DNA from 2 places in the Priestia sp. J2 genome. Region 1 is predicted to be linked to the other one. Evidence: riboswitches for the same ligand, from Rfam matches in the RefSeq annotation. Region 1 holds a riboswitch; the other holds the start of a gene.
The links. A riboswitch is a leader RNA that binds a small molecule or an ion and turns the genes downstream of it on or off. The one in region 1 is predicted to bind preQ1.
Positions count from the first base shown of each region.

Region 2: another riboswitch for preQ1. It lies ahead of LJY09_RS02550 (QueT transporter family protein); the one in region 1 lies ahead of queC (7-cyano-7-deazaguanine synthase QueC).

Region 1 is NZ_CP086208.1:1,226,458-1,238,322, forward strand. It holds gene nhaC (Na+/H+ antiporter NhaC) at 1-950, shown strand, start outside; gene LJY09_RS06235 (alpha/beta hydrolase family protein) at 1,244-2,125, shown strand; gene LJY09_RS06240 (DUF6254 family protein) at 2,213-2,338, shown strand; gene LJY09_RS06245 (3-ketoacyl-ACP reductase) at 2,404-3,123, opposite strand; gene LJY09_RS06250 (spore germination protein) at 3,331-4,929, shown strand; gene LJY09_RS06255 (Ger(x)C family spore germination protein) at 4,954-6,153, shown strand; gene LJY09_RS06260 (hypothetical protein) at 6,165-6,401, shown strand; gene LJY09_RS06265 (GerAB/ArcD/ProY family transporter) at 6,424-7,545, shown strand; PreQ1 riboswitch class I at 7,618-7,661, shown strand; gene queC (7-cyano-7-deazaguanine synthase QueC) at 7,892-8,557, shown strand; gene queD (6-carboxytetrahydropterin synthase QueD) at 8,557-8,997, shown strand; gene queE (7-carboxy-7-deazaguanine synthase QueE) at 8,990-9,721, shown strand; gene queF (preQ(1) synthase) at 9,820-10,317, shown strand; gene LJY09_RS06290 (NAD(P)H-binding protein) at 10,386-11,087, shown strand; gene LJY09_RS06295 (hypothetical protein) at 11,119-11,346, opposite strand; gene LJY09_RS06300 (YkvS family protein) at 11,663-11,848, opposite strand.
Region 2 is NZ_CP086208.1:472,512-484,376, forward strand. It holds gene iolD (3D-(3,5/4)-trihydroxycyclohexane-1,2-dione acylhydrolase (decyclizing)) at 62-1,996, shown strand; gene iolE (myo-inosose-2 dehydratase) at 2,082-2,978, shown strand; gene LJY09_RS02525 (LacI family DNA-binding transcriptional regulator) at 3,039-4,064, shown strand; gene LJY09_RS02530 (5-deoxy-glucuronate isomerase) at 4,199-4,987, shown strand; gene LJY09_RS02535 (hypothetical protein) at 5,232-5,450, opposite strand; gene LJY09_RS02540 (YitT family protein) at 5,800-6,666, opposite strand; gene LJY09_RS02545 (Lrp/AsnC family transcriptional regulator) at 7,050-7,460, opposite strand; PreQ1 riboswitch class I at 7,656-7,700, shown strand; gene LJY09_RS02550 (QueT transporter family protein) at 7,710-8,198, shown strand; gene LJY09_RS02555 (hypothetical protein) at 8,634-9,083, shown strand; gene LJY09_RS02560 (hypothetical protein) at 9,153-9,398, shown strand; gene LJY09_RS02565 (hypothetical protein) at 9,426-9,773, shown strand; gene LJY09_RS02570 (MFS transporter) at 9,830-10,363, opposite strand; gene rluF (23S rRNA pseudouridine(2604) synthase RluF) at 10,640-11,356, shown strand; gene LJY09_RS02580 (TRM11 family SAM-dependent methyltransferase) at 11,394-11,865, opposite strand, start outside.

The DNA.
Region 1 (11,865 bases):
TACATCCAGGGCTAGCAGCAGGGATGATTGTTTCAGGAGCTGTGTTTGGAGATAAGATGTCTCCATTGTCTGATACAACAAATTTTGCTTCTGGTATCGTTGAAGTGCCGCTCCCTAAACATATTCAGCATATTACGTGGACGACGGTTCCAAGTATTGTTATTACAGCAATCATTGCATTGGTAATCGGAATGAACGGAAATCATGAAAGCGTCAATTACGGAGAAATTCAAGGAATTCAAGAAGCATTAAAACATACGTTTAATTTACACGTGTTAACGTTGCTTTCTCCACTCTTAGTTCTTATTTTTTCGATGAGAAGAGTCGATGTATTGCCAACGTTAGTTTTAGGGATTGTAACGGCCATTATTACAGGAATGATTACACAGCATGAATTTACGCTGAGTCAATTGCTAGGGGTTCTTCAAAGCGGGCCGGCAATCGAGTCAGGAAATAAAGTAGTCGATGCGATTGTAAACAAAGGCGGATTACAGTCCATGATGTTTTCTATTTCTCTTATCATGATTGCCTTGTCGCTAGGTGGCTTGATGAGAGCGGTTGGAATTATTGATGCTTTATTAAAAGGATTAGCAAAACAAATCCGCCGCAGCGGAGACGTTATTTTTGCTACGCTTCTATCTTCAATTGGAGTGAACGTTATTACAGGAGAACAGTATTTATCAATTCTTCTGCCTGGGCAAACGTTTAAGCCGCTGTATGAAAAGTGGAACTTAGATCCGAAAAACTTATCACGAACGCTTGAAGACGGTGGAACGGTTATTAATGCTATTATTCCGTGGGGTGTCAGCGGAGCTTTTATTTCAACTGCATTAAATATTCCAGCGGCTGACTATATTCCATTTACATTCTTTAGCATTTTATGTCCGATTTTTTCAATTATTTTAGCATATACAGGCATTGGTATTGCCAAGAAAAAAGCTCAGTCTTAACTGGGCTTTTTTCTTTTTAAAAAAGGACAGGTAAAAAACGACAAAAAAAGTATCATTCCACTTTTCAAATCTATAATTTAATAATACAATTTACTATACGTCTTTCCTGTTCATGTATTTGTATGAATTCTTATTTCTTTATTAATGAAGAAATTTGGGTTTTGCGGTATGATAAATAAGCTGTATTGGCGATGGGATGAATGCCCTTTTTAGCAAACATTTAAGAAGGGTAAAGGCAAATGAAAACACTCATTATAAAAGAGAAAAGATATTTATTGAGGAGAGGGTTTCTGTTGAAAAAATGGGGCATCATTGCATTAATCACTGTAGCTGTGCTCGGTGTGACAGCGGTTTTTAACCGAGCTGAAAGTGATGATGTAAATAAAGAAAAATTGAATTTATTATCGCCTTATTCAAATAAAGTAGACGTATATAGCATTACGTATCCTAGTGATAATTTAAAGATAAAAGGGTTTTTAGTACAGCCTAAAGACATTGCAGACAAACATTATCCGCTTTTAGTATATAATCGCGGAGGAAATCGAGAACATGGCATGATTCGCGCAAAAACACTTCAGTATTTGTCATACTGGGCAAGTAAAGGCTACGTCGTTGTTGCGACTCAATACAGGGGAAATGGCGGAAGTGAAGGAACAGAGACGTACGGCGGTAAAGATATTGACGACGTATTAAATCTTATTAAATGGGGAGAACAGCTTCCTTATGTAAATCACCAGCAAAAGGTAGCGCTAGGATATTCACGCGGCGGTATGATGACGTATTTAACGATGAAAAACGGCGTTAAATTTGATGCTGTTGTCGTACAATCAGGTATTACAGACATGTTTCAATTCTACGACCAAAGAGGGCCTGAAATGAAACAAGTGCTGCGGACAATTGTAGGAGATCCGGCGCAGTATCCAGAGAGGTATAAAACTCGTTCTGTTGTCTACTGGAGCGATAAAGTAAATTCACCTCTTTTAATTTTACAGGGCGATCATGATTGTAAAGTTCACCACACTCAGGCTGAAAAACTTGTGAAACAGCTAGATGAGCAGGGAAAAGAATACAAATATGTACTGTACAAAAATGGAGACCATCCGCTAACTGCTTATTATGATCAATACAACGCGGAAATTGATAAATGGTTTAAAATACATTTAGCTAAGCAGTAAAGAAATTGGAAGCAGTTTTGATGAATGGAAATAAGCAGCTTGTTTTATCCTACTACATGTAAGCATATAAAAAGGGGATGAAGCAAAATGACTCAGTCTAAAAGTCAAAAAGAGCGTCAGTGGAACGTACGAAAGCAATCACAAAACCCATCGCATGGAAAAGTAAAGTCTTTTGAAGAACTATCAGAAGAAATCACGCCTAAACGTAAATAAGCTAACCATCATATAAAAGAAGACACAAAAAAGGAGAGCTGAAGCTCTCCTTTTTCTATGTTTGTTTATGGATTTGTAGACCACATGCCCGCAGATTTGATAAAAATACGCGGATGCAGCTTTAATTGTGCTACCATAATTTCTGCTAGGTCTTCAGGCTGCATCACTTTATCAGGATTGCCATCCGTTAAGTTTTCTTTATATGCTAATTCCGTTGCTACTGTACTTGGTGTTAGAGCTGTTACACGAATATTGTGTTTGCGCACTTCTAGCGCTAAAGATTCAGTTAAGCCAAGCACGCCAAATTTTGAAGCGCTGTAAGCACTTGTAACGGGAGCGCCTTTTTGACCAGCAGTGGATGAAATATTGATGATGTCTCCACCATTTTTTTCGATTAATTGAGGTAGAACGGCGCGCGTTACGTAGTAAACGCCCATTAAATTCACATCAATGATTTGTTTCCACTCAGCTGGGTCTAGCTCTAAAAAGCCTCCGAATTTACCGATTCCCGCATTGTTGATTAAGATATCCGTTGCCCCTAATTTTGTATGTAGATGCTCAACTGCTGCGTTTACTTCTTCCATAGAAGAAACGTCTGCTGTTGCATAAGCAACTTGTACATCAAATGCTTCCAGTTCAGAAGCCACAGCCTTTAAATCTGCCTCTGTACGAGCAATTAAACCGATATTTACGCCTTCTTTTGCTAATTCAATTGCAGTTGAACGACCGATGCCTTTTCCTGCTCCTGTAATAAGAGCTACTTTGCCTTTAAGTGATTGTGCCATGTATAGACTCCTTTCAATGTTCCGTATAAACATTCTTCATAATAACGAAGAATTATCCATTACTATCCTATAGAAATGCACAAATGATGTCAAAAATAAAGATTATTAAAATGGCTTCAAGTATAAATTTCCTTTTCATACAAAAACTATAGAGACTAAAAAGAAGAAATTCCGTTTCTTTTCGTTCAATGTAGTGGAGGATGAACAATGCGTATTAAAAAACTATCGGAGTTAACGAATAAATCCAAACAGCGGAAAGAAAAAGCTGGTGAATCGAAGGACTCTAAGGCAACTAGTGCTTCTTCCACTGAGGAAGAGCAGAAATTGTCGGAGAGAGTGGGAGATAATATATTCCACATGAAAAAAGCATTAGGACAGAGCACGGACTTAGTGACAAGAGAGTTTCGAATTTCAATTGAAGAAAAATTCACTTTAGGTGTTGCTTACATCGACGGATTGGTAAATAAAGATGAAGTTGAACACTATGCGCTGGACTCCATTATGCATTATCACGATGAGCATTTAACTCATGATGACGGTGTCGTTAATATGTACGAATTGATTAAAAGCTATAGTTTGGCGGCCGGTGAAATTATGGAAGCCAAAACATTGGATGATGCTCTTCTTCATGTTTTATCAGGAGATACCGTGCTGTTTTTAGAAGGGTATCAAACGTGTATTGTGGCAAGTACAAGAGGGTGGAGAGACAGGGCTGTTTCTGAACCACAATCTCAGACCGTTGTAAGAGGACCTCGAGACAGTTTTACAGAAACACTGCGAACGAATACCGCATTGATTCGGCGCCGAATAAAATCTCCAAAACTTTGGATTGAATCTCAGCAAATAGGAGAGTTTACAAAAACGGATATTGCGCTCGTTTATATAGACGGCATTGCGGATGAACAGGTCATTCAAGAGGTAAAAGAGCGTCTTTCTAAAATTGATATAGACGGTATTTTGGAGAGCGGATATATCGAAGAGTTGATTCAAGATGAAGATTATACACCTTTTCCTACTATGCATAACACGGAGCGTCCAGACTCCGTGGCAGCAGGTCTTTTAGAGGGGCGGATAGCCATTTTAGTAGACGGTACACCTTTTGTATTGATGGTTCCTGCCCTATTTATTCAATTTTTTCAGGCGGCCGAAGATTATTACCAGCGCGCAGATATTAGTACATTGATTCGCTTAATGCGCTACATGGCATTTTTCTTAGCCCTTTTAACACCTTCTGCTTATATTGCTTTAACTACTTTTCATCAAGAGATGCTTCCTTTTGCTTTGTTAATTAGTATTGCAGCTCAAAGGGAAGGTGTGCCTTTTCCAGCTATTATTGAAGCGTTTATTATGGAAATCACGTTTGAAATTTTGCGAGAAGCGGGAGTCCGATTGCCTCGAGCAGTAGGTTCAGCTATTTCAATCGTGGGAGCACTCGTTTTAGGAGAAGCCGCCGTACAAGCTGGATTAGTATCGCCTGCAATGGTTATCGTTGTATCCATCACCGCTATTAGTAACTTTGTTTCACCGGTGTATGATATGGCCATTGCAGTAAGGATGCTGCGCTTTATTTTAATGGTTTTAGCAGCTACTTTTGGCTTGTTCGGTATTATCCTCGGGCTAATTTTAATGATTTTACATTTATGCAGCTTAAGGTCATTTGGAGTCCCTTATATGACACCTATGGCTCCCTTTGTGAAGCGTGATCAAAAGGATGTTCTAATTAGACGTTCAATCAAAAAAATGAAAACAAGGCCAAAGCTTATTAACGAGAAGAATATTTCACGTCAAAAGACGCAAAAAAACTAAACTGTGCAAAGGTGGCCGGTTACTATGAAAGCATTTCTGATGTTATGTATCTGTTCATTGCTGTTAAGCGGCTGCTGGAGCAGTCGAGAGTTGAATGAGCTAGCCATTACGGTTGCTGTCGGAATTGATAAAGCAGAAGATGGCATTATTGTTACAGTTCAGCTGATTAACCCTGGTGATATTCAGGCCAAAACCCCTACAAACGGGCCTTCTGTTACCACATTCTCTATTAAGGCTTCGTCTGTAATGGAAGGGTTAAGAAAAATAACGACAAAATCCCCGCGGAAAATTTATCTTTCTCATTTACGAATGCTAGTCATTAGCGAAAGCATGGCGGAAGAGGGTATTGCTGAAGTGCTTGATTTCTTTGCTCGGGATCATGAAGTGCGTACCGATTATTTTGTTGTTGTTGCTAAAAACACGAAAGCATCGAGCGTTCTGAACGTATTAACAACAATTGAAAAAATACCAGCTAACCATATGTTTGCTTCATTAGACGTCTCTCAGCGTATTTGGGCACCCACGAGAGGCGTAAAGTTAAATGAACTGATTAGTAACTTAACGAGCGAAGGAAAACAGGCGGTGTTATCGGGAGTATTGGTCAAAGGCGACGTGAAAAAGGCAGGAGATATGTCCAGCATTTCCCGCACCAATCTGTCCACCCTGCTCAATTTTAAAGGATTAGGTGTCTTTCAAAATGATAAGCTGATCGGCTGGTTCAATGAAGACGAAAGTAAAGGATATAACTATATTACAGGAAATGTAAAAAGTACGTTAATTGTTATTCCATGCGAAGGAAAAGAAAAACAGCACGATATCATCGGAGTAGAAATGCTTCGAACGAACGTGAAGGTAACGGCTTCTATGAAAAACCATAAGCCTCATATTCACGTGGATTTAAAAGGTGAAGCAAACGTGGCAGATGTAGAGTGTCAAGTAAACTTACAGGACCCAGCTGTAATCAATATGCTCGAACGAAAAACAGCAGCGGACGTAAAAGAAAAAATGAATGACGCAGTGGAAAAAGCTCAAAAAGATTATAAAAGTGATATCTTCGGTTTTGGAGAAACGTTTTACAGACAAGATGTAAAGAGATGGTACAAAATGAAAAGAGACTGGAACAGAATTTACGCAGAAGATTTAACCGTCGATTTAGATGCCAAAGTTCAAATCCGTCGCTTAGGCACGTTAAATAACTCATATATGAAGCAAATGAAGCATTAAGGAGAAAGCAAATGGAGGGATTTATCGCCTTACTGGTACTTCTTGCTTATTTGACTAAAAAAATCATGATTAACTTCCGAAAGGAAAAGTATTACCGTGAAATCGTTGTCTATCTTTGTCTTATAGGTATGGGTTTATTCTTTTGGGGAGCCATTACACTCCGTAAAGAAGTACCTACGCCTCTGTACTTTTTAGAGGAACTCATTAAGCCTCTTACTAAAACCGTTCATCATCTGTTATTTACGTAAGTATGTAGGAGAGAAGGGGTGTATGATGCAAATAAAAGAATTTATTACTCCGAAACAACTTCTTTTTCTCATTTATTTTTTTTGTATCGGAAGCGCTATTTTGGCAGTTCCGGCTACGTTATTAGAAACGAATAGACAAAATGCCTGGGTATGTAGTGTGCTTGCTATTGGCTTTGCCCTTTTAATTGTTGCGGTGCTGTTATGGCTGATGCACCGTTACCCTCAGCAAACGTTCATTGAAATAGCTAAAAAAGCGCTAGGTCCTTACGCCGGAGCGTGTATGTCTCTTATTTACATTTTTTTTATGTTCATTCAATCTACGTTTTCCCTTCGAGATATCAGTACATTTATGACGACGCAAATTGTCCCTGAAACGCTGCCTACGTGGATTCATGCTCTTGTGATTTTAGCGGTTATATACGGAGGATATTTAGGCATTGAAGTGATAGCGAGAACCGCGGAAATCTTTTTACCGTGGATCGTCGTCCCTTTTTTATTGTTAATTTCGTTAAATATTCCTCAGATGAAACTGGATCGTCTTTACCCTTTGTTTGAATTCCGCATGGATGATTTAGTGTTAGGGACCACGTATTTCTTAGGAAATCCGTTTATGGAATTGATTTTTGTGCTAATGATTACGCCTCATATAAAAGATGGAAAAAAGGTAAAAAGAATGATTGTTATCGGCACTGTGGCATCGGGCTTGACGATTACGATTGCAGTTGCGGCTTGTATATTAGCTCTTGGCGCGAATATTGCATCAATGCACAGCTACCCAGTTTATTTATTAGGAAAAATGATTTCGTTAGGTGCAACGATACAGCATGTTGAAGTATTAGTAGCTATTATTTGGATGTTATCTATCTTTTTTAAAGTTGTCATTGTGTTCTATGCTATTCAGTTAAGTATCGCTCAATTATGTAATTTACGGGTGCGCAATTTTTTGAGCTTTCCTTTAGGTCTAATCATTACAGGCGTGGCGTATTACATTATTCCAAATACAGCATACTTCAATTATTTTGAAAAATATTACTGGCCGTTTTATTTATTTGTACTAAGCGTCTGTTTTCCGTTGTTATTTATTGCGCTTTCTTATATAAAGAGAAATAAGGCAGCTAAAGGTGATAGAAGCCAACAAACATAGCATTATTTATACGTATGTGGTATAGTATACGATGACAATTCAAGAAGAAACGCCGTACACGTTTGTATATGTACGGGAGAGGTTCGAAAACTCCCTCTATAAAAAACTAAGATCATCGTTGATGACAAAAGACACGGTTTTAGCGTGTCTTCTTTCACGTGCTTTTCTATCAACACGTCTTTTTGACGTGTATGCTGGCGAGGACGTGTATCTTAGTTGCTTTTTAGGGAGATTGCTGGAAAAGAGCAGTCTCTTTTTTGTGTTATAAAATTAGTCACAAAGGGAACGAACGGTTCAATAAAGTTTCTTCTTCTTTTGATTTCAATCAAAAAGGAGACGAACAATAATGATGAAAAATGAAAAAGCTATTGTTGTATTTAGCGGAGGTCAAGATAGTACAACATGTCTATTTTGGGCTTTGAAAAACTTTAAAGAAATAGAAACGGTTACTTTCCAATACGGTCAGCGTCATAGTCAAGAGATAGAGGTAGCAAAAGCTATCGCAGCTGATTTAGGTGTGAAGCATACCGTCCTAGATATGTCACTTTTAAATCAATTAGCACCAAATGCCTTAACGCGAGATGATATTGAAATTGAGCAAAAAGAAGGAGAGTTGCCTACAACGTTTGTGGATGGCCGCAATCTGTTATTTTTATCATTTGCTGCCGTACTGGCTAAAAACAGCGGAGGCCGTCATATCGTAACAGGCGTTTGTGAAACTGATTTTTCGGGATATCCAGACTGTCGAGACGTATTTGTGAAATCGTTAAACGTCACGCTTAATTTATCAATGGACTTCGAGTTTGTGATTCATACGCCGCTTATGTGGATTGATAAAGCAGAAACGTGGGCGTTAGCGGATGAGCTAGGAGCGCTTGAATATGTGCGTGAAAAAACATTAACGTGCTACAACGGTATTGTTGCTGATGGGTGCGGCGAATGTCCCGCATGTCAATTGCGAAAACGCGGGTTAGATCAATACCTGCAAACAAAAGAAGGAGGAGAAAAATAATGCTGCAACAAATGTATCCTCAAGTCTTTCATGACTATGAATATGAATTGAACAAAGATATGCAGTTTGCTGCGGCACATTTTGTTCCTCATACAGAAGCAGGAAAATGCCGTCAAGTCCATGGACATACGTATTTTGTAAATTTAACTGTTGCCGGAGATACATTAGACGAAGCGGGCTTTTTAGTAAACTTTGCGCTATTGAAAAAAATTGTTTCTGGTCAATTTGATCATACATTATTGAACGATCATTCTATCTTTAACGAAGAAAATCCAAATGATTTTCCTACAACTGAAGTTGTTGCTCGTAAAATTTATGAGTTGGTTCAAGAATATCTAGACACACTACCAAATAAGCCTTCTTGCGTACAAGTATTCGTGCGGGAAACGCCGACAAGTTACGTAGTTTACCGCCCAAAGAAGGTGAAAAAACGTGGCTAATACAATTCCAGTACTTGAAATATTCGGCCCAACGATTCAAGGGGAAGGAATGGTTGTAGGACGTAAGACGATGTTTGTTCGTACCGCAGGCTGTGATTATTCCTGCAGCTGGTGTGATTCAGCTTTTACATGGGATGGATCAGCTAAAAACGATATTCGTCAGCTAACAGCAGAACAAATTTGGACGGAGCTTAAAGAAATTGGAGGAGAGTGCTTTGATCACGTCACCATTTCTGGAGGAAACCCTGCGCTTATCAAGGCGATTGGTTCACTTGTAGAGCTTTTGCACAGTCATGGGGTAAAAGCAGCTCTTGAAACACAGGGAAGCCGTTATCAGGATTGGTTCCTAAAGATCGATGATTTAACGATTTCTCCTAAGCCTCCAAGTTCATTAATGAAAACAAATTTCTCCGTATTAGACGATATTATAGAGACATTAATAAAGGAAAAACGCATGGCGCACATAAGCATAAAAGTCGTTGTATTTAATGATGAGGACTTTGAGTATGCAGCGTCTGTTCATGAACGTTATCCTGAGGTTCCATTTTTTGTTCAAGTAGGCAACGAGGACTTAACGACAATCGATAATGCGTCGTTAACACAAGAATTGCTTAAAAAGTATGAGTGGTTAATCGACAAGGCAGTGGCAGCTAAAAACATGAACGATGTAAGAGTTCTGCCGCAGGTTCACGCCCTTGTTTGGGGAAATAAACGAGGCGTGTAAGCGCATAGCAAAAAATTTACAAAGAAAAATAAAAACAGATATATACAAAATAAAAAAACGCTGTTAGAATGACAATCGTAGAAAGAGAGGAAATGCAAATGAGCGGTCGAAAAGATGAAGAATTAGAAGGTGTATCACTCCTTGGAAATCAAGGAACAAACTATTTGTTTGAATATTCACCAGAGATTCTAGAAGCATTTGATAACAAACATCCAAATCGTGATTATTTTGTGAAATTTAACTGTCCGGAATTTACGAGCTTATGTCCAAAAACGGGTCAGCCGGATTTCGCAACCATTTATATTAGTTACATTCCAGATGAAAAAATGGTGGAAAGCAAGTCGTTAAAGCTTTATTTGTTCAGCTTCCGTAACCATGGAGATTTCCATGAAGACTGTATGAATATTATTATGAATGACTTAATTAAACTGATGAATCCAAGATATATTGAAGTATGGGGAAAATTCACACCACGCGGCGGGATTTCAATTGATCCATATACAAACTATGGCCGTCCTGGTACGAAGTATGAAGAAATGGCTAATTATCGCCTGATGAATCATGATTTATACCCAGAAACAATTGATAATCGTTAATTCGAACAAACAGGTTGTGTATGCAACCTGTTTTCCATTGCAAAAACAACAGATGAGAAGGTGAAAGAATGTCACAGAGATCAGCATTAGTATTAGGTGCAAGCGGACTTGTTGGTCAAGAACTTTTAAAAATGTTATTAAGCAACAGCTTATATAACCATGTGACAGTGTTTGTTCGAAAAAAGCTACCAATCGAACACACAAAGCTACGTCAGCTTGAAATTGATTTTTCAGAGCTTGATAAGCACGAAGAATGCTTTGCAGTTGATGATGTATATTGCTGTTTAGGCACGACAATGAAAAAAGCAAAAACAAAAGCGAAATTCATTAAAGTTGACTACGAATTTCCTTTAAAAGCGGCTAAATGTGCAGAAAAATATCGCTGCAAAAACTTTTTAACGATTACAGCAATTGGTGCTGATCTTCGTTCGCCATTCTTTTACAGTAAAGTAAAGGGGCAAGTAGAAGAAGATATCGCAAGCTTGTATATCCGTTCTACTCACTTTTTCCGCCCATCGTTATTATTAGGCAAGCGCCAAGAGTTTCGCCTATTTGAAAAGCTTGGGGGATACACGTTAAAGTCGTGTTCATTTTGCCTTGTAGGAAAGTGGAGAAAATATCGTCCAATTAAAGCGTATAACGTAGCCAAATCCATGATGAAAGCTGCACTTGAAGATAAATGTGGTGTTCATGTACATGAAAGCCAAGACATCTATACAGGTGAATGCTATTATTCGTTTACCAACGGCAAACGCGTGTTATCAAAATAAAAAAAGCCTCTTCATAAGAAGAGGCTTTTTTCTATCTTCCGTCAGCATCCCCGTTCCCATCACCATCACCATCACCATCGTGATCGTGATTAGAAGCAGATTCACTCCAGCTTGTGTAGGAGTTAGAATCTTCTTCGGCATAATTCATGGGTTCAACGGATGTTTTTTTATTTGAAGTTTGCTTGCGTTTAAAAACGAACTGCACGATGAAAAAAAGAATGACAATAAGTGCAACGATAAACAATACAGTATCAAACATGCTAGTAATTCCTTTCAGTAAGTAGGTAGTAGTAGCTTGTTCTTATTGTCACACGAAAATAAGACCCTTTCAAGAAAAAATGGGGCCTGGTTTTGTTTCTTTAAGGAAACTTTTTTTATCTTAGCCATATATTATTGTATGAAGAAACATTTTAGAAAAGAGGGAGTACAGTGAAAAAAAGTTCGAAGGATGTTAAGGTTCAACAGTATATTTATCTCATGTATAAGCTGGGAATTATTACAGAAGAACAAAAGAATCAGTTCTTTCAAAACCACTAAAAAAGCAACCGTTTTTGCGTTCCGGTTGCTTTTTCCCTTTACATAGCGGGATTAATAATCGTGTAGTTTTTGTGGTTGACAACAGTTCGCTGTTCTAAGTCTAAATCCCGGTAGTTTGTCATGTAAGTCAAATCAACAATCACGGAGTTTTCATTTACTTTTTCGACAATGCCCTGTAAGCCATTTTTAAATTCTATCAAGTTTCCTACCTCTGCTATTTTCATCATTCATCGCTCCTTTG
Region 2 (11,865 bases), 750 kb from region 1:
AGATATTCCTTATGCTTCCTTTTTTAAAATCGCAATCTAGTATTAGAAGGGAGAAAGAAGCATGGAAACAGTTAGAATGACGACGGCACAAGCATTAGTGAAGTTTTTAAATCAGCAGTATGTTGAATTTGATGGAAAGCAGCATCAGTTTATTAAAGGGATTTTTACAATTTTCGGGCACGGAAATGTAGTAGGTCTTGGGCAAGCTTTGGAAGAAGACCCAGGAAATCTAGATGTATATCAAGGACGTAATGAACAAGGAATGGCCAATGCAGCGATGGCTTTTGCAAAACAAAAACATCGAAAGCAGATTATGGCTTGCACATCTTCAGTAGGACCAGGTTCGGCAAATATGGTTACAACGGCAGCAACAGCTTCAGCTAATAACATTCCAGTTTTGTTGCTTCCCGGCGATGTATTTGCAACTAGACAGCCTGATCCCGTTTTGCAGCAAATTGAACAGTCATATGATTTATCTATTTCTACAAACGATGCTTTCCGTCCAGTGAGTAAGTACTGGGATCGCGTAAGCCGCCCTGAACAATTGATGACAGCTATGATTAATGCGATACGTGTGTTAACGAATCCTGCAGATACGGGAGCTGTAACTATTTGTTTGCCTCAAGATGTGCAGGGAGAAGCATGGGACTTTCCAGCTTATTTCTTCCAAAAGCGCGTTCACCGCATTGAGCGTCGCCTTCCGACTAGGGACAGTCTAGCAGATGCAATTCAAGCAATAAAAACAAAGAAAAAGCCAATCATCATTTGCGGAGGAGGCGTTCGGTATTCAGAAGCTGCAAAAGAGTTAAAACAATTTGCTAGTGAGTTCCATATTCCATTTGGAGAAACTCAAGCTGGGAAAAGTGCCGTTGAAAGCGACTATCGCTATAATCTTGGCGGAATAGGTGTAACAGGAAACTCAGCTGCTAATACAATCGCTAAAGATGCGGATTTAGTAATTGGAGTAGGCACTCGATTTACTGATTTTACAACAGCATCTAAACAGCTTTTTCAACATCCCGACGTGCAATTTCTTACTGTTAACACGTCTGAATTTCATGCAAATAAACTGGATGCCGTGAAGCTTGTAGCTGATGCAAAAGAAGGGTTGTTTGCTCTTAGGAAAGAGCTCATGTCAATTGGCTATCAGTCTGGTTACACGACAGAAATTGCAAGTGCAAAAGACGCATGGGAAGCAGAATTAGAGCGTCTACATAGCATACGTTTTACAGGGGCAGATTTTATTCCAGAAATAAAAGGTCATTTAGATGAAAGCTTAGCTGAATATGCAGAATCACTTGGTACTCAATTAACGCAAACAGAAGTAATTGGAGAGGTGAATAAGCTCCTTGATGACAACTCCGTCATTGTTGGTGCAGCTGGAAGTCTTCCAGGTGACTTACAGAGAATGTGGAAGTCTAATAAACCCAATACCTATCATATGGAATATGGATATTCATGTATGGGATATGAAGTATCAGGTGCACTTGGAGTTAAGCTAGCTGAACCAGCTAAAGAAGTGTATGCGATGGTTGGAGATGGAAGCTATCAAATGCTGCATTCAGAGCTCATTACAAGCCTTCAAGAAAGAAAAAAGATAAATATTTTACTGTTTGATAACTCCGGATTTGGATGTATTAATAATCTTCAAATGTCAAATGGAATGGGGAGTTTTGGAACAGAGTTTCGCTATCGAAACGATGAAACAGGAAAATTAAACGGAAACGTGATGAAAATTGATTTTGCAGCCAGCGCCGCAGGCTACGGTGTAAAAACCTATCGTGTAAGCTCTCTTGAAGAACTAAAAACGGCAATGGAAGATGCACAAAAACAAGAGACTTCTACATTAATTGATATTAAAGTGCTACCCAAAACTATGACAAACGGTTATGAATCGTGGTGGCATGTAGGAGTAGCAGAGGTATCTGAAAATCACCATGTACAAGAAGCCTATAAGGATAAAGTGAAAAATCTTGAAATGGCCAGAGGTTATTAACAAGCAAGAGAAATGGCCGATGTTGAGGGGGAAACATTCGGTGAATATAATAGCATTTTCAATTTGATATAGGGGAGAGGAAGACATGTTCAAGGAAAACACGGTCAAACTGGGGATTGCTCCAATCGCTTGGACAAATGATGACATGCCTGAACTAGGAGCTGAAAATACATTTGAACAGTGTATCAGTGAGATGGCTTTAACCGGTTTTAAAGGAAGTGAGGTAGGAAACAAATATCCGCGAAATGTTTCGATCTTAAGGAAGGCATTATCACTTCGGAATTTAGAAATTGCAAGCGCATGGTTTAGTACATTTTTAACGACAAAGCCGCTGGAAGAAACGGTGACGCCATTTATTGAACATCGCGATTTTTTATACGAAATGGGAGCAAAAGTAATTGTTGTATCTGAACAAGGACACAGCATTCAAGGGATGATGGATGTACCTTTATTCAAAGAAAAGCCCGTGTTCACGCCAACAGAGTGGAGCAGCCTTATAGAAGGCCTGCACTATCTTGGGAAACTAGCAAGAGAGAAAGATATGCATATTGTCTATCATCATCACATGGGAACAGGCGTCCAAACAACAGAAGAAATTGAGCAGCTAATGGAGCTTACCAATCCAGAACTTGTTTCGCTCCTATTTGATACCGGTCATCTTGTTTTTTCAGGCGAAGAACCTCTTTATATCTTAAAAAAATATCTTCATCGTATTAAACATGTTCATTTAAAAGATATTCGCCAAGAAGTAGTTGATCGAGTCAAACAACAAGACCTGAGCTTCTTGCAAGCGGTAAAAGAAGGAGCCTTTACTGTTCCAGGCGACGGAGTTATTGAATTTGATGAAGTATTTACTACGCTTGCCGCTTCTGATTATAACGGCTGGTTTGTCGTAGAAGCAGAACAGGATCCAGCGCTTGCTAATCCTTTTGAATATGCGTTAAAAGCAAGAAACTTTATTAAAGAAAAAAGCGGTCTTTAATTTCTATTGTAAAAGGTTTTACGCCTTTTATATGTTTATGAAAGGAAAGGAGGAGATGAAATGAAGCCAACCATCTATAGTGTGGCTGAAGAAGCAGGTGTATCAATTTCCACCGTATCAAAAGTTATCAATCAAACCGGTCACATTAGTGAAAGAACAAGACAAAAAGTAATTGAGGTTATGGGGCAGTTGAATTACCATCCAAGCGTCGTAGCATCTGCTTTAACAGGAAAGCCTACTAAAACGATTGGGCTTCTCGTACCCGACATCTCCAACCCTTTTTTTGCCGATTTGGCAAGAAGCATAGAAGACCGAAGTCATGAGCGAGGTTTCCATGTTGTAATGTGTAATACCGATAACGATGCGGAAAAAGAGAAAAAATATCTATCGCTGTTAATTCGTCAGAGAATCGACGGTTTAATTGTAGCATCTGCTTTTCGCAATGCTAATCTTTTAAAAAATATGCTGAAGCAAGATATACCCATTAGCGTTATTGCTTCAGAAATCCCTCACATATCTGTTAATACAGTGACAGTGGATGACTATAAGGGAAGCTATTTGGCGACTGATTATTTGCTATCTTTGCATCATAAAAAAATTGCGATTATTACAGAAAATGCAAAAAGTAATCACGCCCGTTTAGATGCTTTTCGAGATGCCATGCAAGAAAATGGAATCACTGTGTTACCTCAGCACGTTATTACGACCGAAGCAAGTATTCAAAAAGGATATGAAAGTGCTAAGCAAATTTTTTTAATGAAGGAGAAAGTGACGGCTATTTTTGCTTGTAACGATTTACTGGCTATTGGCGTCATACAAGCGGCAAAAGAATTCAACATTGATGTGCCGAAGGACTTATCAGTGATTGGCTTTGATAATACCGTTCTTTCTACTACCATCACGCCCATGTTGACGACGGTAGCACAACCGACAAAAGAAATGGCTGTAAACGTAGTGGATTTGCTGGTTAGAGAAATGGAATACTCAACGATGCATAAAGAACATTTACTTCTTGAGCCGAAATTGATTGTCCGGAAATCGACGGCTCCGTTACGAAGAAACGCCACAGCATCTGCAAATAATTGAATACAATCAAGAGTATTGCTGTTAATAAAAACTCTTCACAGTCACATATTCAAAAGAATGTATAAAGTCTATGAAGAAAAAATGAGTGATTAGTAAATTCTGATTGCGCTACTACATAAAGGAGGAAGTTAAACATGCTAGGTAAATTAGGTGAATTAAATAAAGGATACAACGTACTTACAGAAATGGCCGGTCAGCACAAAGATATGTTGATGGATATTGGGATTTATAATATGTCTCAAGGAAAAGAGGAAACCTTGCTAGACAGCAACAATGAAACGGCTATTCTTTTACTAGAAGGAAAGGTAAAGCTAGAGTGGGAAGGACATTCGAAAGAAATTCAGCGTGAGTCTCTTTTTGAAGAAGAGCCTTGGTGTTTGCACGTTTCGAAAAATGTGGAGGTTAAAATTACCGCGCTTGCCAATAGTGAAGTACTAGTTCAAAAAACGGATAATGAAAAAGAATTTTCATCAAAATTATATACGCCTGAAGACTGTCAAAATACAGTAGCTGGTGAAGGAGTATGGGAAGGTACCGCTCAGCGTGTCATTCGGACAATCTTTGATTATAATAACGCTCCTTATTCTAACCTTGTTATTGGAGAAGTTATTTCTTATCCAGGAAGATGGTCGAGCTATCCGCCTCATCATCATGATCAGCCTGAAGTATATTACTATCGTTTTGACAAGCCGCAAGGATTTGGCTGTGCAATGGTTGGAGAAGATGCATACCGTGTAGTTGATAATAGTTTTATTACAATTCCAGGTGAATTAGATCATCCTCAAGCAACGGCTCCCGGCTATGCGATGTACTTCTGCTGGATGATTCGCCATCTTGACAATAATCCATGGACAGACCGTATTATGGAAGAAGAGCATAAGTGGTTATTAGAGCCGGATGCAAAAATTTGGCCTGAAAAATAAATAAAACTCTTTATACAAAATGAGTTTCAAATGTTGAAAAACCTCGAATAAAAAAATAATTATGCGTAAAATAATAGTTTATTTTTGTAAAATTTGTTTTTATATGTTAAAGTATAGCTTGTATTAATATTCAGGCGATGATATCGCTCTTTTTGGCAGATTCCTTTTTTAGGAGTCTCTTTTTTTTCTAAACAGAAGCAAGAGATCGTATGTCAATCAAAAAAAAGGAGATAAGCGTAGCCGCTTATCTCCTTTTCTTTTTAGCATTATCTAACGCTAAGTTCTTTTTCACTACTTTTTCTAAAGCAACTTCCACGTGAACATTTTTTTCATCGATGTCATTCACAAGCACGACGGTTCCTTTTCGTCCTTTAATCTTTAAATCATCACCCGTAGAAGGAATGTTTTCCCTCAGCTGGCTTAATAGAAGCTTTCTGTTTTCAAAAAAGTGGACAGCCACCATTTTATCTCACCTAATTTCATATGATATGTGTGATACAAAGATGTGTATATGAAATCCTTCCTATACGTTATGTCGTCAGGGGTGGTTTTAGAACACGTTGAATAGACAATTGTTGCATCGATATATGAAATAAATAGGGTGGCATAGTTATAAATCTTCTATTCTTGGACATACTTATACTACTAATCTAAAAAGGGATGTGGATGAAAATGAAGGTGGCTATCGGATTAAGTGTATTTACGGTCTTTACAGGAGCAATTGCGTTAGGGTCAGTTTACTTTTTAGCAGGGATCTTTTCGTTTTTCTTAACGGTTTTTTCATAAAAAAATCCACCAAGAGGTGGATTTTTTTATTTAGCAGCGGCTTTTGTTTCATGAGGCGAATTGCCGATAAATCCAAATTTTCCGCCGACAACTTCTTTTACTTCGTGGATGACAATAAAAGAATTCGGATCAATTTGCTGGATTTTCTTTTTAATTTTTAATAACTCGTTCTTTTTAATAACAACGTAGATAATGCGTTTATCTTTGTTGGCGTAGTAGCCATATCCATAAAAGATGGTAGCTGCATTTCCAAATTCACTGGTGATCACTTGCGCAATGTCTTTGTACTGATCAGACATAATCGTCATTGCTTTTTTGTTGTGGAAACCTTCGATAACAACATCGACGATTTTAGCACAAAGATAGACGAATATAAAAGTATAGAGGGTATTGTTGACGCCAATAGCAAAAACCGATGCTAAAATAATGACGCTGTCCATGTAGAACATGCTTTTCGAGATATTGTAGCCTTTTGTGTAGTTTAATAAATAAGCTAAAAGAGTTGTGCCGCCGGTAGATCCATCCGCGATAAAAATGAGTGCCAGTCCTGTTCCCATTAGTAAAGCCCCGAATACAATTCCTAAAATCATGTCGTGAACGTGAAAAGGAATATAGCTGACCAGACCTAAGAAAACGGACGTCATGACAGCTCCTAGAATCGTATAGAGAATCGTTTTTTTAGTTAGAAATTTATAAGCTAAGGCAATGAATACAAGGTTCACAAGAAATGTGCTGATACTTGTAGGGATATGAAATAAATAATATAAAACAAGAGCAATACCAACCGTACTTCCGTCACCTAATTTATTTGGAATGACAAAAAAGTCAATGGATGCAGCAACTAAAAGCGCTCCGGCAATAATTAAAATGATGTCTTTATAGATTGTTTTCAATATGCAAACCTCCCTGATCATTAGGATATTTTCACGTGGAATCTTGTTTTTAGTAGTGTTTCACAAATGATAAAATAAAAAACGTCTTAGAAATTGTCTAGTTATAAAACTGATCAACTTCTAAGACGAAGAATTACGATACGTGTATAATGTCTTGAGTCTGCTTTTCTATGCTTCGATGTCACCGATTATATAAACCTCTGACCGCTATGTCAACGCTATGAGAGATGTTCAACTTTTCAAAAAATAGAAGGCGGTTTCCTACATAAAAAAAGAATCCTTTGCGACGGCGCAAAGGATTTTCAAATTTATTGGAATAGGGGGAATACGTTATTAGGATTACCATTTTCATAAATTAATATACCTTTATTTTTTAAAAAAATTTATTTGTTAATGACGATTGAAAGTTTGTAATTCACATGCTGATTTAGCTCTGTCAAAAAATCATTTAATTCTTCATTCGAATGAAATTTACATTCTAGTAAGTAGCAGCCATCGCCGCTGATTTTAAAGTTGTTGATGACGTACTTCTTCTGACTTTCTACAAATGTAAGGTAGGGGTGGTGATGAATGCTCTGCGTATAGATATTTAAAAATGCATGGACGGTGTAGCCAAGTTTTCGTTCATCAATGTTAATTGTATAGCCTTTGATAATGCCTTCATCTTCTAACTTTAATACTCTAGCAGAAGCGGCTTGTCCGGTTAAATGCACTTTTTCTCCTAATTCTTTCATCTTCATACGTCCATTTTTTGATAGCTCTTCTAGTATGCGCTTATCTGTATTATCTAACATCGCTACAAATCCTTTCGTATTTCAAATCAAAAGGGTTAACTACTTTATGTCACCTATGTATACGGATACGTCTTCTATTTTATACTAAAGAAAAGTAAGAAAAAAGAGCAGTCAATATGGAAGACATGAAAGCAGCAGTAGTTTGCAAACAGCTAGATTGACGAAAGCTTAAGCTTGCTGTATGATTCTTTGAGTGTTTACGTGGTTCGTAACCATCCCACGTTAAAAAACTAAGGAGAGAATAGTAAGATGAATATAAGAACACTTTGCGTCAACGGTCTTTTAGCAGCTATGTATATTGCTGTTAGCATGTTAATTCAGCCGTTTGGCTTCACCAATATCCAATTTCGTATATCAGAAATGTTCAATCATTTGATTGTATTTAATAAAAAGTACGTGTACGGCATTGTACTAGGGGTATTTCTGACGAATTTGTTTTTTTCACCAATGGTCGCTTATGATCTGGTGTTTGGGGTAGGACAATCTGTACTATCATTACTCATTACCATTTTTTCTATGCGCTACATTAAAAATATGTGGGCTCGTATGCTTATTAATACACTTGTGTTTACGTTTACGATGTTTATTATTGCGTTTGAACTGCACCTAGCATTTGATTTACCATTTTTCTTTACATGGTTAACAACAGCTGTTGGTGAGTTTGTGGTTATGCTTGTTGGAGCACCAATTATGGCGGCCATTAATAAACGTGTACAATTTAATAAGCTAGTTGGATAAAAAGATGCGGCTGTGATAAATCTCACAGCCGCATCTTTTTTTCTTTGTTATTCTATAAGTGTAGTGATAAACCCCTTATTATTGAAGAGCTTTTCACGCATGGACAAATTACCCATATCTAGCATGTGAAAAGAGCAGGTCGCTATTGCGTTCTGCTCTTTTTGCGTAACGCAATAGCGAGTATTCAATTAGATTATTTTGAAAGAAGACGTGACAAATCTCACAGCGCGTTCTTTTTTCTTTTGTTACGATATACATATAGTTGGCAAACTCCTTATCGAAAAGTTTTTCGCACAACAACACATTACCTATGCGTAGCAATTAAAAAAGCAGACCGACAAGGTTTGCTTTTTTAATTGTGTATTTTTACCATTAAATAACTTTTTTGAGTTATAATTGTAAAATAATCTTTGTTACGAGAGAGGGGATTATTTTTTGAATAGAAAGTTAGGAATTCTTGTTTTATTAGTGTTAGCTATCTTATTTGCCGGGTGTTCAAAAGAAGAAGACAACGTTCCTTTAAGAGAACTAGAAAAAATCCATATTAACGTCATCAAAGAACAAAAGATGAAGCAAGGGATTTCGTATGAATTGGAATTCGTAAACAAGAGCGATTTGACCATCAAACAAAACGACGTATTTTTATCGTATCCACTAAAAATAAAAAACGGTTATTCTGAAAATAAATTTAAGGTGTTAGCAGAAGGCAATAAGTTAAATATTAAGCCAAAACAAAAGGTAAAGTTGACTGCATTTCTTCCTTATAAAGGAATTAATAAAGAAGCGTTAGCTATTGATGAGCCTGACGTAAAGTGCATAGGATATTGGAATAAGATCGATGACTACCATCAATTTTCTTTTGGAGGATCTTTGAAGCGAGAATAATACATGGATTTGTTAAATGATGGAACTTATGAAGCGTGAAATCGTATATAAATCAAGGGAGAGATTTTATTGAAGAGATATGGACTATTTATCATTAGTTTCATCGTTTTCTTGGGTAGCTTTCAACTGCTATCAGGAATGATTCTTACGCTCTTATATGTTCCAGAAAGTTCGACTATGTGGAGCTCAATCGAAGGATTATCAAGTAAAGTAACGTTTGGCAGTTATTCTGGTAGCTTTGCTTTTATGATTCCCGCTGTAGCAGCTACAGCCGCTTTTTTTATCTCTAAAAAATGGGTTAGGAAAAGTGTATAAGAAACTAATAGCGGTGGTGAATAAACAGTGAATGTAGACACGGATAGATTAGTTAGCTTCTTTATTTTATGGGGAACACCCGCTGCTTTTAGTATAATAGAGTACTTTAAACTGAGTAAGACTGAAAAACAAGAAGCTATACGAGACTTAACATCATTAAAATCGATTATAACAACAGGCTTTATATTGATTGGGGGAGTGATGGCGAGTTTAGGTAGAGTATTATCGCTGCTGCCTCTCCACATTATAGGCACTTTTATTTTAGTCATTGGTGGTATCGCGGGCGCTATTGAAGCATGGAAAACAGAAAAAAAGAGAGGTATTATTATCCTTGTTTTCATAGTATCTATGATTGCTTTTACATTTGTAATATAAATTCTGCATGTAACAAGAGCTGCTCAAACCATGAGCAGCTCTTGTTAGTTTCTCACTTATTGCGTTTCAAGCTGCTGATCTTTTTTCTTTAATGTAAGAGCGAGCAGGAACGAAATGATAGCGAAAGCGATGGCTACATAATAGACGGTATGAACTCCGCTTGTCATACTTTTTATTTGTAACAGCGTTTTATTCGTTTCATTTGATTGTTGAATAAAGTGCTGAGAAGCCATAGTCATAATACTTGTATACAAAGCGGGTCCAATTGCGCCTGAAACTTGGTTAATCGTATTTGAAATGGCTGAACCGTGAGCGTGAAGCGGTTTAGGTACTTGATTTAAAGCAAGCGTCATTACGGGTCCTATGCTTAAACCTACGCCAATTGTAAAGGCAGCGTATAAAATAGCTGCGGTCATCGTGGTTGTTTCTCTTGAAATGGTAGTGAACAAACTTAAAATAAACGTTAACAGAATTAAACTTGTTAAAAGCAGCGGTTTAAATCCAATTTTATCAAACAAACTTCCTCCGACCATAGCTGTTAGAGCCAGCGTTACTCCTCCTGGAAGCATAAGAAAACCTGATGGTAGCAACTCTATACTGATCAGTCAATCCAGACGTTTAGGTCTTGTATAGGAGTGAAGATTGACGTTGGTTTGACAGGTGTAAGCATTGCTTGAAATGTTAAGAATAAGTTTACAAAGTATTTTGAGGCTATCCTTTTATTTCTGTTAAAAAAATATAGTCAAGTAATGAAATTAAAAGAAGACGAGAAGCGTATAGCATGTTACGATAGGGACGGTATAGAAATTGACACATATCGGTTTCTAATAGAAGAGACAAATTTTAAAATTTTTAAATGTAAGGTTGTGATTCACCTGAGACTGAATAAATTTATTAGTGAATCTGGCAAAGCGTCAAGACGCGGGGCAGATAAGTTAATTAGTGAAGGAAGAGTAACCGTTAATGGAAAGGTTGCAAAAATCGGAGATCAAGTTAAGCCTGGCGATGATATTCGAGTAAGCGGCCAACAGCTTCGGATTGCTCGAAATAATGTATATATTGCACTTAATAAACCAGTCGGCATTACAAGTACGAGTGAGAAAAAAGTAAAGGGAAACATCATTGACTTAGTCAATCACCCTTTGCGTATTCATCATGTCGGACGACTAGATAAGGATTCAGACGGCTTAATTTTACTTACAAATGACGGCGATATTATTAACGAAATTTTACGTGCAGAAAACAAGCATGAAAAAGAATATATTGTTGCAGTAGATAAGCCGATTACACCCGAGTTTATCAAAAACATGTCTGAGGGAGTAAAAATTTTAGGTACAAAAACGCTTCCTTGTAAAGTGACACAGCTGTCTAAGTACGAGTTTCAAATTATTTTAACACAGGGCTTAAATCGTCAAATTCGCCGTATGTGTGAAGTGCTCGGATATGAAGTATACCGACTTCAGCGTACGCGTATTATGAATATTCACTTAAACAACTTGCCTGTTGGGCAATGGAGAGATTTAACGAAAAAAGAGCGTACGCAGCTATTCAAAGAATTAGACTATGAACCTAAAGAGTGGTAAATCAAAAGACACCAGCCTGTTAGACTGGTGTCTTTTTTTATTCGCATACAACTACTTGTCTAGAAAATACGCTTTTGCGCGCTACGCAGCGATCTGAAATAGAAAAGCCAGCTTCATGAATCATATGGTCAATCGTGTCTACTGTAATTACGACTACTTTATCCGCAAAGCGGCGAGCGTGTTTTAAAATAGAAAGCTGATCTTCAGGCGTCGCGTGGGTGTAGAGATTGTAAGGCATGTCGATGATCGCTACGTCATAGTGAGTGGTAACATCCGAAATCGGTCCGGTTTTGACATCACCCTTTAAGCCGAAATGCGCAATATTTTCACGAGATCCGTCGGTCACAAGTGGGTTGATATCGCGTCCTACAATATCAATGCCCATTGAAAGAGCTTCTACGAGGACTGTACCAATACCACAGCATGGATCAATCGCTTTGATTCCTTCAGGCTTTGGAACGGCAATGTTAGCTACAGCTCTTGCAAGGCGGGTACTGAGTGCCGTAGAG